DNA from 2 places in the Geodermatophilus sp. SYSU D01180 genome. Region 1 is predicted to be linked to the other one. Evidence: predicted binding sites of a transcription regulator. Region 1 holds the regulator's gene; the other holds the start of a gene.
The links. The regulator LexA, encoded in region 1, represses DNA repair genes until DNA is damaged. The targets are predictions, from matches to a motif close to TCGAACANNTGTTCGA.
Positions count from the first base shown of each region.

Region 2: the regulator LexA is predicted to act here: its motif matches at 2,507-2,522, upstream of ACI8AA_RS17520 (DUF6504 family protein).

Region 1 is NZ_JBJGZH010000017.1:48,951-53,352, reverse strand. It holds gene ACI8AA_RS16015 (hypothetical protein) at 1-361, opposite strand, end outside; gene ACI8AA_RS16010 (LysM peptidoglycan-binding domain-containing protein) at 480-1,112, opposite strand; gene lexA (transcriptional repressor LexA) at 1,350-2,129, shown strand; gene ACI8AA_RS16000 (hypothetical protein) at 2,158-3,228, opposite strand; gene ACI8AA_RS15995 (phosphatase PAP2 family protein) at 3,200-3,946, opposite strand; gene hflX (GTPase HflX) at 4,062-4,402, opposite strand, start outside.
Region 2 is NZ_JBJGZH010000020.1:72,096-76,497, forward strand. It holds gene ACI8AA_RS17505 (phytoene desaturase family protein) at 1-1,247, opposite strand, end outside; gene ACI8AA_RS17510 (GNAT family N-acetyltransferase) at 1,250-1,825, opposite strand; gene ACI8AA_RS17515 (YbaK/EbsC family protein) at 1,840-2,373, opposite strand; gene ACI8AA_RS17520 (DUF6504 family protein) at 2,606-2,932, shown strand; gene ACI8AA_RS17525 (SAV_6107 family HEPN domain-containing protein) at 2,932-3,411, shown strand; gene ACI8AA_RS17530 (DNA polymerase III subunit alpha) at 3,408-4,402, shown strand, end outside.

The DNA.
Region 1 (4,402 bases):
CGGTGACGTCGCCACCGTGCCGGCGAGCGCCGCGGCGGGGGGCGCGGGCGCCCGGGACGACCGCGCGGCGGGCCACGGCCGGCAGCGCGGCGGTCCCCGTGGGGTCGGCGATCCCGTCCGCGGGACCGGAGGCCAGCGTCAGGTGCCGCTCGGGCAGCCGCACGAGGGCCAGGTCCACCCAGGCGTCCTCCCCGTCCGCTCCCGCGGTGTCGCGCAGCCGGACGCGGGCCTCGCACCCGCCGGTCGCGTCGTGGCGCCAGCCGTGCATGGCACCCGGCACCCAGGTGCCGTCCACGAGGACCTCGACGTCCTGCGGGGACCGGAAGGTCACCGCTGCGCTGCTGTTCACGGCTGCTGACACGCTCCTGACCGTAAGTGCCACGACGACTCCGGACGGTAAACGACGGCGCCTGCATGGTTGACGAACTCACCGGCGCGGTCTCGTCACATTCCCCGGGTGACGGCGCCGGACGGGGCGCCTACGGCAGACGGAGCACCTGCCCGGGGACGACGACCGCCCCCTGCAGGTCGTTGAGCGCCTCGATCGCGTCGACCACCGCGCGCACGTCCTGGTCGGCGCCGGCGACCTCCGCGGCGATCGACCACACCGTGTCCCCGCTCTCGACCACGACGCTGCTCTCGCCGGCCAGGCGCAGGCCGTCGTGGGGAGCGAGGAACTCCCGGCCGAGGGCGGCGCCGCCGACGCCGGCGGCGAGGACCAGCACGGTGACCAGGCGGCGACCGCGGCGGGTCAGCCGCACCGGCGCCGGGGCCGGCGCACACCGCGCGCGGACGGCGGCCCGGGCGGGCTCCGAGTGCACCGGGCGCCCGCTCGGGCGGGCCGGGTCGCGACGGGCGCGCGGCCCCTCGGCGGCCGGGCCGGCGGTGCGCGCGGGAGCCGCGGCGGGACGGTCGGGCACCGGCCGCAGGCGCCCGGTGACGCGAGGACCCGAGCCCGGCAGGGCGGCGCGCGGCGCCGGCCGGCCGGCGTGACCCGGGGATGCGGAGCGGGCCGCACCGGCCGCCGTCGCGCCCTCGCCGCGGAGCGGCGGCCGCCACGGGACCCGGACCGCCGCGTCGAACTCGAGCACTGCCTGCCGCACGCTGCCCATGACCGCTCCTCCTGATCGGGTCGACCGCATCGAACACGCGTTCGATCGAACGCCTGATCGGATGTCTACCGCACGGGTCCGACGAGTGCGAGAGCGGCGCGGCGTGTCCTTCGAACACACGTTTGAACCTGCGGCGCCGGCGCGCTACGGTCCGTGCGGGCGCACCGCCCGCCGACCGGCCTCGGGGCCGGGAGGGCGACGGACGGGCCGCGGGGACGCGGCCGGCGAGGAGGAGACGTGGCGGGCACGAGCGGGACCGGCCAGGGCATCCGGGGCGGCGGCACGACGACCCGCCGTCCGGCCGCGGAGCGCGGCGCCGGCGCGGAGAGCACGGGCGCCGTGCGCACCTTCCCCGACCGCGGCGAGGCCGGCGACGGCCTGACCCAGCGGCAGCGCCGGGTCCTCGAGGTCATCCGCGACTCGATCGAGCGGCGCGGTTACCCGCCCTCGGTCCGCGAGATCGGCGAGGCGGTCGGCCTGTCGTCGGCGTCGTCGGTCGCCCACCAGCTGTCGGTGCTGCAGAAGAAGGGCTGGCTGCGGCGCGACCCCAACCGGCCGCGCGCGCTCGACGTGCGGCTGCCCGGCGAGACCGCGGGCGAGACCGCCCCGGCGGCGCCTGCCGCGGCCGCCGACGGCACGACCGCGCCCACCTACGTGCCGCTGGTCGGGCGGATCGCGGCCGGTGGCCCGGTCCTCGCCGAGCAGGCGGTCGAGGACGTCTTCCCGCTCCCCCGCGAGCTCGTCGGCGAGGGCACGTTGTTCATGCTGCGCGTCGCCGGTGACTCGATGGTCGACGCGGCCATCTGCGACGGCGACTGGGTGGTCGTCCGCCAGCAGCCCACCGCCGAGAACGGCGAGATCGTCGCCGCGATGCTCGACGGCGAGGCCACGGTCAAGACCTACAAGCGCCGCGACGGGCACGTCTGGCTGCTGCCGCACAACCCGGCCTACGAGCCGATCCCCGGCGACGAGGCCACCGTCCTCGGCCGCGTCGTCACCGTCCTGCGGCGGGTCTGAGCCGCAGGTCCCCCGCCGGCGCCGGAGCTCAGGCGCCGGCGGGCGGACCGCCGGACCGGCGGCGGCGCAGCCGCCCGCCGAGCCACACCAGCGCGGTCGCGACGACGGCGGCGGCCACGCCCGCGGTCACCGGCGACAGGCCCCCGGGGTCCCCGCCGAGCAGCGCCGACGGCGACGGGTCGGCCGCCCCGGACCCCGCCGGCGCGGGCGGCGCGGACCCCGCCGGGACCGGCACCGAGGTGACGTCCCCGGGCACGCCCTCACCGGCCACCAGCAGCCCGCTGCCGTCCGCGGTGAACGACACCGCCTCCCCCTGCGGCGCCTCGGGCAGCGCGATCCGCACCGGCTCGCCGGCCAGCGCCCCCGGGATGTCCGCGCCGGTCAGCGGCCAGACGTAGGCGTCGGTGTAGGTGCGCAGCGCGATCCGGCTGCCGTCGCGGGCCACCGCCCCGCCGGTGACCAGCAGCTGCCCGGCCCGGCCGACGGGACCGCCGGGCGTGCCGGTGAGCGTGAACGTCACCGTGCCGACGTCGGCCAGCGCCACCGTGCCCCCGTCGACCAGCGGCGCGGCCGGCCGGTAGACGTGGCTGGCCCCCAGCACCTCCTTGGTCACCACGTACGGGGTGCCGTCGGGGGCGAGCAGCAGCGCCTCGGCGTCGTGCGGGCCGTCGGGATAGGTCAGCCGGTACAGCGCCGTCCCCCCGTCGGGCCGCAGCGCGACGAGCGCGACCGTCGTCCGGACCGTGGTGTTGTCGCCGGTGTCGGCCAGCCACACGGTGCCGTCGGGGCCGACGCCGAGGTCCTCGGGGTCGTAGGGGTCCACCGGCGCGGTGGTCACGTCGACCACCCGGCAGGCGCCGTCGAGCACGTACACGGCGACCTGGTCCCCGCCGTCGACCATGGCGAGCATGCGGTCGCCGACGTCGACGAGGCCGGAGAGCTCGGCCAGTCGAGGGTCGGTCACCTGGCAGCGGACCGACGGGGCGGCCGGCTCCTCGGCGGCGGCCGGGGCGGCCGGGAGGGCCATCAGGCCCGCGGTCAGCAGGACGGCCGGTGCCCGCCGGGCGGCGCTACGCGGACGGGCGGCCGGCTCGGGCACTCGCCCAGCGTGACAGCACCAGCGCGTCGAGTGCGTGAACCACGCCCAGCAGCAGCAGCCCCACGGCCGCGCCCACGACGGCATCGGTGACCCAGTGGAAGTCCAGCGAGACCATCGCGATCCCGGTGGCCACCGGCCCGACGACGGCCAGCCACCACAAGGTGCGCTGCACCCGCGGCCCGAGCCCGTACTCGACCGCCTGCCAGCGCGCCACGCCCCACATGAGCACGGCGTTGGCCACGTGCCCGGAGGGATAGCTGGCGCCGTCGCGGTGGAAGAACGAGCCGGGATAGGCGGGCGCCGTGCGGCCGGTGCCGAACTTGAACGCGTAGACGACGACGGTGAGCAGCGCCAGCGCGGTGACCACCCGCAGCAGGGGCAGCAGCGTCCGTTCCCGCAGGCACAGCCAGCCGACCAGGGCGGCCAGCACGATGAGGATGGTGCCGCGGCCGCCGATCTGGGTGACCGCCCACACCGGCCAGTAGGCCGGCGAGTCGCGCAGGTCCCAGGCGCTGACCACCTCGGAGACCTCGAGGTCCAGCCGCTCGAGCACCCCGCGGCTGAGCAGGTCGACGGTCACCCCGACGGTGACCGCGAACGCGAGGACCAGCAGCCACCACGGCGGGCGGCCGGCACCGACCACGGCGGCCGGGCGGGCGGCCCGCTCCGGGCGCCCGGCCGGCGCGTCGGAGGTGCGCCGCACCACGCCGCTGGTCACCGGATCACGGTACCGGGCCGTGACCCGTCCGTGACCTCGGCGGGCCGGAACGGCGAGCCGCCCGGGCGCCCGGCGCGGAGCCGGGCACCCGGGCGGCCCGGGGTGCAGGAGGCGGTCAGCCGACCGGGACGGCGTACCGCTCGAGCGCGGCGGCCAGGCCGCCGTCGACGCGGGCGGTCAGCCGGGTGCCGGCAACCTCGTGCTCCTCGCTGAGCACCTCGCCGTCGCGGTGCACACGGGCGACCAGGTCCCCGCGGTCGTAGGGAACGAGCACCTCGACCTCGACGTCCGGGTGCGGCAGCCGGGCGGCCACGACCTCACGCAGCTGCTCGATGCCCTCGCCGGTGCGCGCGGAGACCCACACGGCACCGGGCAGCGCCCGGCGCAGGGTCAGCACGTCGTCCTCGGTCATGGCGTCGACCTTGTTGACGACGATCAGCTCGGGCACCGCCGCCG
Region 2 (4,402 bases), on a different contig from region 1:
CCGTCGGCGAGCGCGTAGGGGTACCACTGGCCCCACACGGTGACCACGTGCCGCCCGGGCGGGGCGAGGGTGTCGTCGCTGGCGGAGAAGGACATCGCCAGCGGCACCGGCTCGCGGGGCAGCCGGCCGCCCAGCCAGTCGCCGTGCGCGGCGGCCAGCTGCGCGCGGTCGGTGCACAGCAGCTGCAGGCCCTGCGCCGACACGGCCGGGTCCACGCCGGGGTAGGCCGGCAGCGCGTCGGTGAGGCAGCGCAGCACCAGGCCGAAGCCGTTGCCCACCGGCGGGGCCGCGCCGGCCAGCGCGGGCGGGGCGTGTCCGCCGGCGAGGTCGCGGGTGGCCAGCACGTGGCAGGCGGCGACGACGACCGGCGCGGTCACCCGCCGTCCGGACGCCGTCTCGACGCCGGTCACGCGGCCGCCGTCGACCAGCAGCCGCGCGGCGCCGTCGCCGAGGACGACCCGGCCGCCGTCGGCCTCCAGCCGGCGGCGGAGCGCCTGGGTGAGCCCGCCGGAGCCGCCCACCGGGTGGCCCGGCGGGGTGTCGTGCAGCAGCGCCACCCAGGCGACCATCGCCGCGGTGCCCGGCTCGCTCATCGGCGGGCCGGACTGCGCGCCGAACCAGGCCAGCGCCGCCTTGAGCCGCTCGCTCCCGAACCAGCGGTCCAGCAGCGCGTCGCCGGAGCCGAGGAAGTCGGCGGCCAGGTCGCCGCCGGGGGTGCGCGGGGCGTCGCCGGCCGGGGCGCCCAGCGGCCAGAACGCGCGGGCCAGGCCCAGCGGGGTGGGCCGGCGGCCGAAGGAGTCGACGACGGCGCGGCTGCGCGGGCCCCACACGCCGACGAACCGGCGGTAGGCGTCGGCGTCGTCCGGGCCGCAGGCGGCGGCGATCGAGGCGCAGGTGGCGTCGAGGTCGACGGAGAACACCAGCGGGCGGCCCTCGGGGCCGGGGTCGCCGGGGACCGGGGCGGGCGCGAAGCCCCACGGGTCGCAGTCCACGTAGCGCAGGCCGTGGGCGGCGAGGTCGAGCTCCTCGACGACCCCGCTGTGCCGGACGATCACGTGCGCGCTGGAGCCGCGGTCGACCCGGACCCCCGGCCAGCGCTCCACGGTGGACACCGCCCCGCCGAGGACGTCGTCGCGCTCGACCACCTCGACGGTCAGCCCGGCGCGCGTCAGGAAGCAGGCGGCGACCAGCCCGTTGTGGCCGGCGCCGACGACGACGGCGTCGACGGCCCGGTCCGGCTCCCGCACGCTCAGGTGCCGGGGACCGGCCGCAGCGGCAGCCGGGCGCCGAGGATGGCGAAGGGCCGGGCGTCCCCGGGGAAGTGGTGGCCGCGGGCGAGGTCGACGAACCCGTCGGCGTGGTACAGCCGGAACGCCTTGGTGTCGGCGTCGGGGGTGGACAGCAGCGCGGCCGGCGCGTCCACGCCCTCGACCAGCGCGTGCAGCAGCCGCCGGCCCAGCCCGCGGCTCTGCGCCTCGGGGTGCACGTGCAGCTCGCACACCTCGAACGCGCCGGGCAGCCAGCGCTTGGCACTCCGCCGGTCCAGCGCCGCGCGCACCTGGTCGTGCCACCACTGGCCGGGGGCGACGAGGTAGCCGTAGCCGAAGCCGACCAGCTGCTCGCCGTCCGGGGTCGCGGCGAAGGCGCCGACGGCGCGGAAGCCGGGGCGCTCGGTGTGCTGGACGGCGTAGCCGTAGCGGCCGGCGACCACCGAGGCGTCGTAGCCCATCGCCTCGCCGTAGATGGCCAGCGCCTCGTGCATGTGCTCGCGCAGCCAGCCTGCGGGCAGTTGGGTCACCCGCGTCGCGGGCGTCGTGCCGGTCACGGGGTTCTCCTCGGTCACGGGCCCACCGCGGCGGGGTGGGGAGCGGCGGCCGGACCGTCGGCGGTCGGGCCGCTCCCGACCTCGGCGGGGGTGCCGGCGGTCAGTCGCAGCAGCTCGTCGTAGCTGGTGGGGAAGACGGCGGACGGGTGGCCGGCGGCGGCCCACACCCGGTCGTACCGGGCCAGCTCGACGTCGACGAGCGTGCCGATCGGCGCCGGGTGGCCGACCGGGGCGACCCCGCCGATCGGCTGGCCGGTGTGCTCGCGGACGAAGCCGGCCGCGGCGCGCTCCACGCGGGGCACGCCGAGCAGGGCGGCCACCTTCGCGACGTCGACCCGGTGGGCGCCGCTGGTCAGCACGAGCAGCGGCTGCCCGCCGACGTCGAACACGAGGCTGTTGGCGATGGCCCCGACCGGGACGCCGAGCTGTGCGGCGGCCGCGGCGGCGGTGTGCGCGCCGTCGGCGAGCTCGTGGACCCGCCCGGTGGCGCCGGCCCCGGCGAGCAGGTCGGCGATCGCGGCCACCCGGGGGTGGACGGGTCGGCTCATGCGCTGATCCTGCCACCGCTGTCGTACCCCCGCCGTACCGTCCGGCACGCGGGTGGGAGGGGCTCCTCCCGGGGAGGACGCGGGAGCGCGTCCGGCTTGACGGGACCGGCGCGGTCGGGTCTACTCGAGGTGTTCGAACACATGTTCGAGCAGGTCGGCCACCGTCCCGGGACCTTCCCCGCCCGGGCGGTGGGCAGGCCGTCGAGACGCGGCACGGGGTGGGGAGACGGGCATGAGCCGGGTGCTGGGTGACGTCGGCGAGCGGGCCGGCGAGGAGGTGCGGGTCGAGCGCGGTCCGCTCGGGCCGGCGCAGTTCTGGCGCGGGCAGGGCCGCTACGTCGTCGGCGAGCTGCTCGACTCGTGGGTCGAGACCGCGCCGTGGTGGCAGCGGGCCGCCGGCACCACCGGCGGCGCCTCGGCCGACCTGGTCGCCCCCCGCGAGGTGTTCCGGGTGGAGGCGCTGCGGGCCGGCCGCTCGCGGATGAGCTTCGCCGGTGTCTACGACCTGTGCTGGGACGCCGCGGACAACCGCTGGTCGCTCGTGCGGGTGCACGACTGATGGGCGCCGCACACGCCATGGCCCAGCAGCTGCCCCTGCCCCCGCCGCTCCCGGCGGCCGCGGGCCAGCTGCTGGACCAGGCCACCCGGGCCCTGGCCGAGGCCCGGCACGCCCCCGACGCGTGCCGCCGCTACGCCACCGCGCACCTGGCGGCGCTGCGGGCCGCCGCGGGCGTGCTGGCCGCCCGCACCCGGCCGGAGAGCGGCCGCCGCCGGCCGCGCAGCGCCTGGGTGCTGCTCGAGCAGGTCGCCCCCGAGCTGGGGGAGTGGGCCACCTTCTTCGCCGCCGGCGCGGCCAAGCGCGCCGCGGCCGAGGCCGGGCTGTCCCGCGCCGTCACCGAGCGCGAGGCCGACGACCTGGTCCGCGACGCCGGGACCTTCCTCGCCGTGGTCGAGGAGCTGCTGGCCACCACGCCCGAGCCGGCGCCCCGGCCGCACGTGGTCGGCGGCACCGCCCACCGTCCCGCCCGCGGGCGGTGAGCGGGGACCCCTTCGTCCACCTGCACGTCGCCTCCGGCTACTCCCTGCGGTACGGGGCCAACCACCCGGCCGACCTGGTCGCGCGCGCCGCCGAGCACGGCATGACGGCGCTGGCGCTGACCGACCGCGACGGTCTCTACGGCGCGGTCAAGTTCGCGCTGGCCTGCCGGTCGGCCGGGCTGCGGCCGGTGTTCGGCGTCGACCTCGCGGTCGCGCCGACGGTGGACACGACCGTGCCGCCGGCGCGGGCGCACGTGCTGGGCGAGGACGAGTTCTCCCTGCGCCGCACCGGGCACGCCCCCGCGCGGCCGGCGCCGGCGCGGCGCAGCCCCGTGCGGGGCGGCGCCGCCGTCGACCCGCGGTTGCCGCGGGTCACCTTCCTCGCCCGCGACGGCGCCGGCTGGCGCTCGCTGTGCCGGCTGACCAGCGCCACGCACCTGCGCGGCACCCGCGGCGAGCCGGTGGCCTCGCTCGCGCTGGCCGCCGAGCACGCGCCCGGGCTGGTCGCGGTGCTGGGGCCGGACTCGCCGGTGGGCCGGGCGCTCGCGGCCGGGCGGGCCGACGTCGCCTCCGCGCGGCTGGACGCCTGGCGGTCGGTGTTCGGCCCGGGCTCGCTGGTGCTGGAGGTGGTGCACCACCGCGGCCGGGGCGACCGCTCCCGCGCCCAGCGGCTGCTGCGCTTCGCCGACGAGGAGGGCGTGCCGGCGGTGCTCACCAACGCCGTCCGCTACGTCGACGCCCTCGACGCGCCCACCGCCGACGTCCTCGACGCCTCCCGCCGGCTGGTCGCCCTCGACACGCGGCACGTCGACCGGCGCACCGCCGAGGGCCACCTCAAGTCGGGCAAGGAGATGGCCGAGGTCGCCGCGGACCTCGCCGGCCCCGACCGCGACGCCGCGCTGCGGCTGACCGAGCGCACCGCCCGGCTGGCCGAGCAGTGCGCCGTCGACGTCCGCGAGGACCTGGGCATCGGCACCGTGCGCTATCCCGA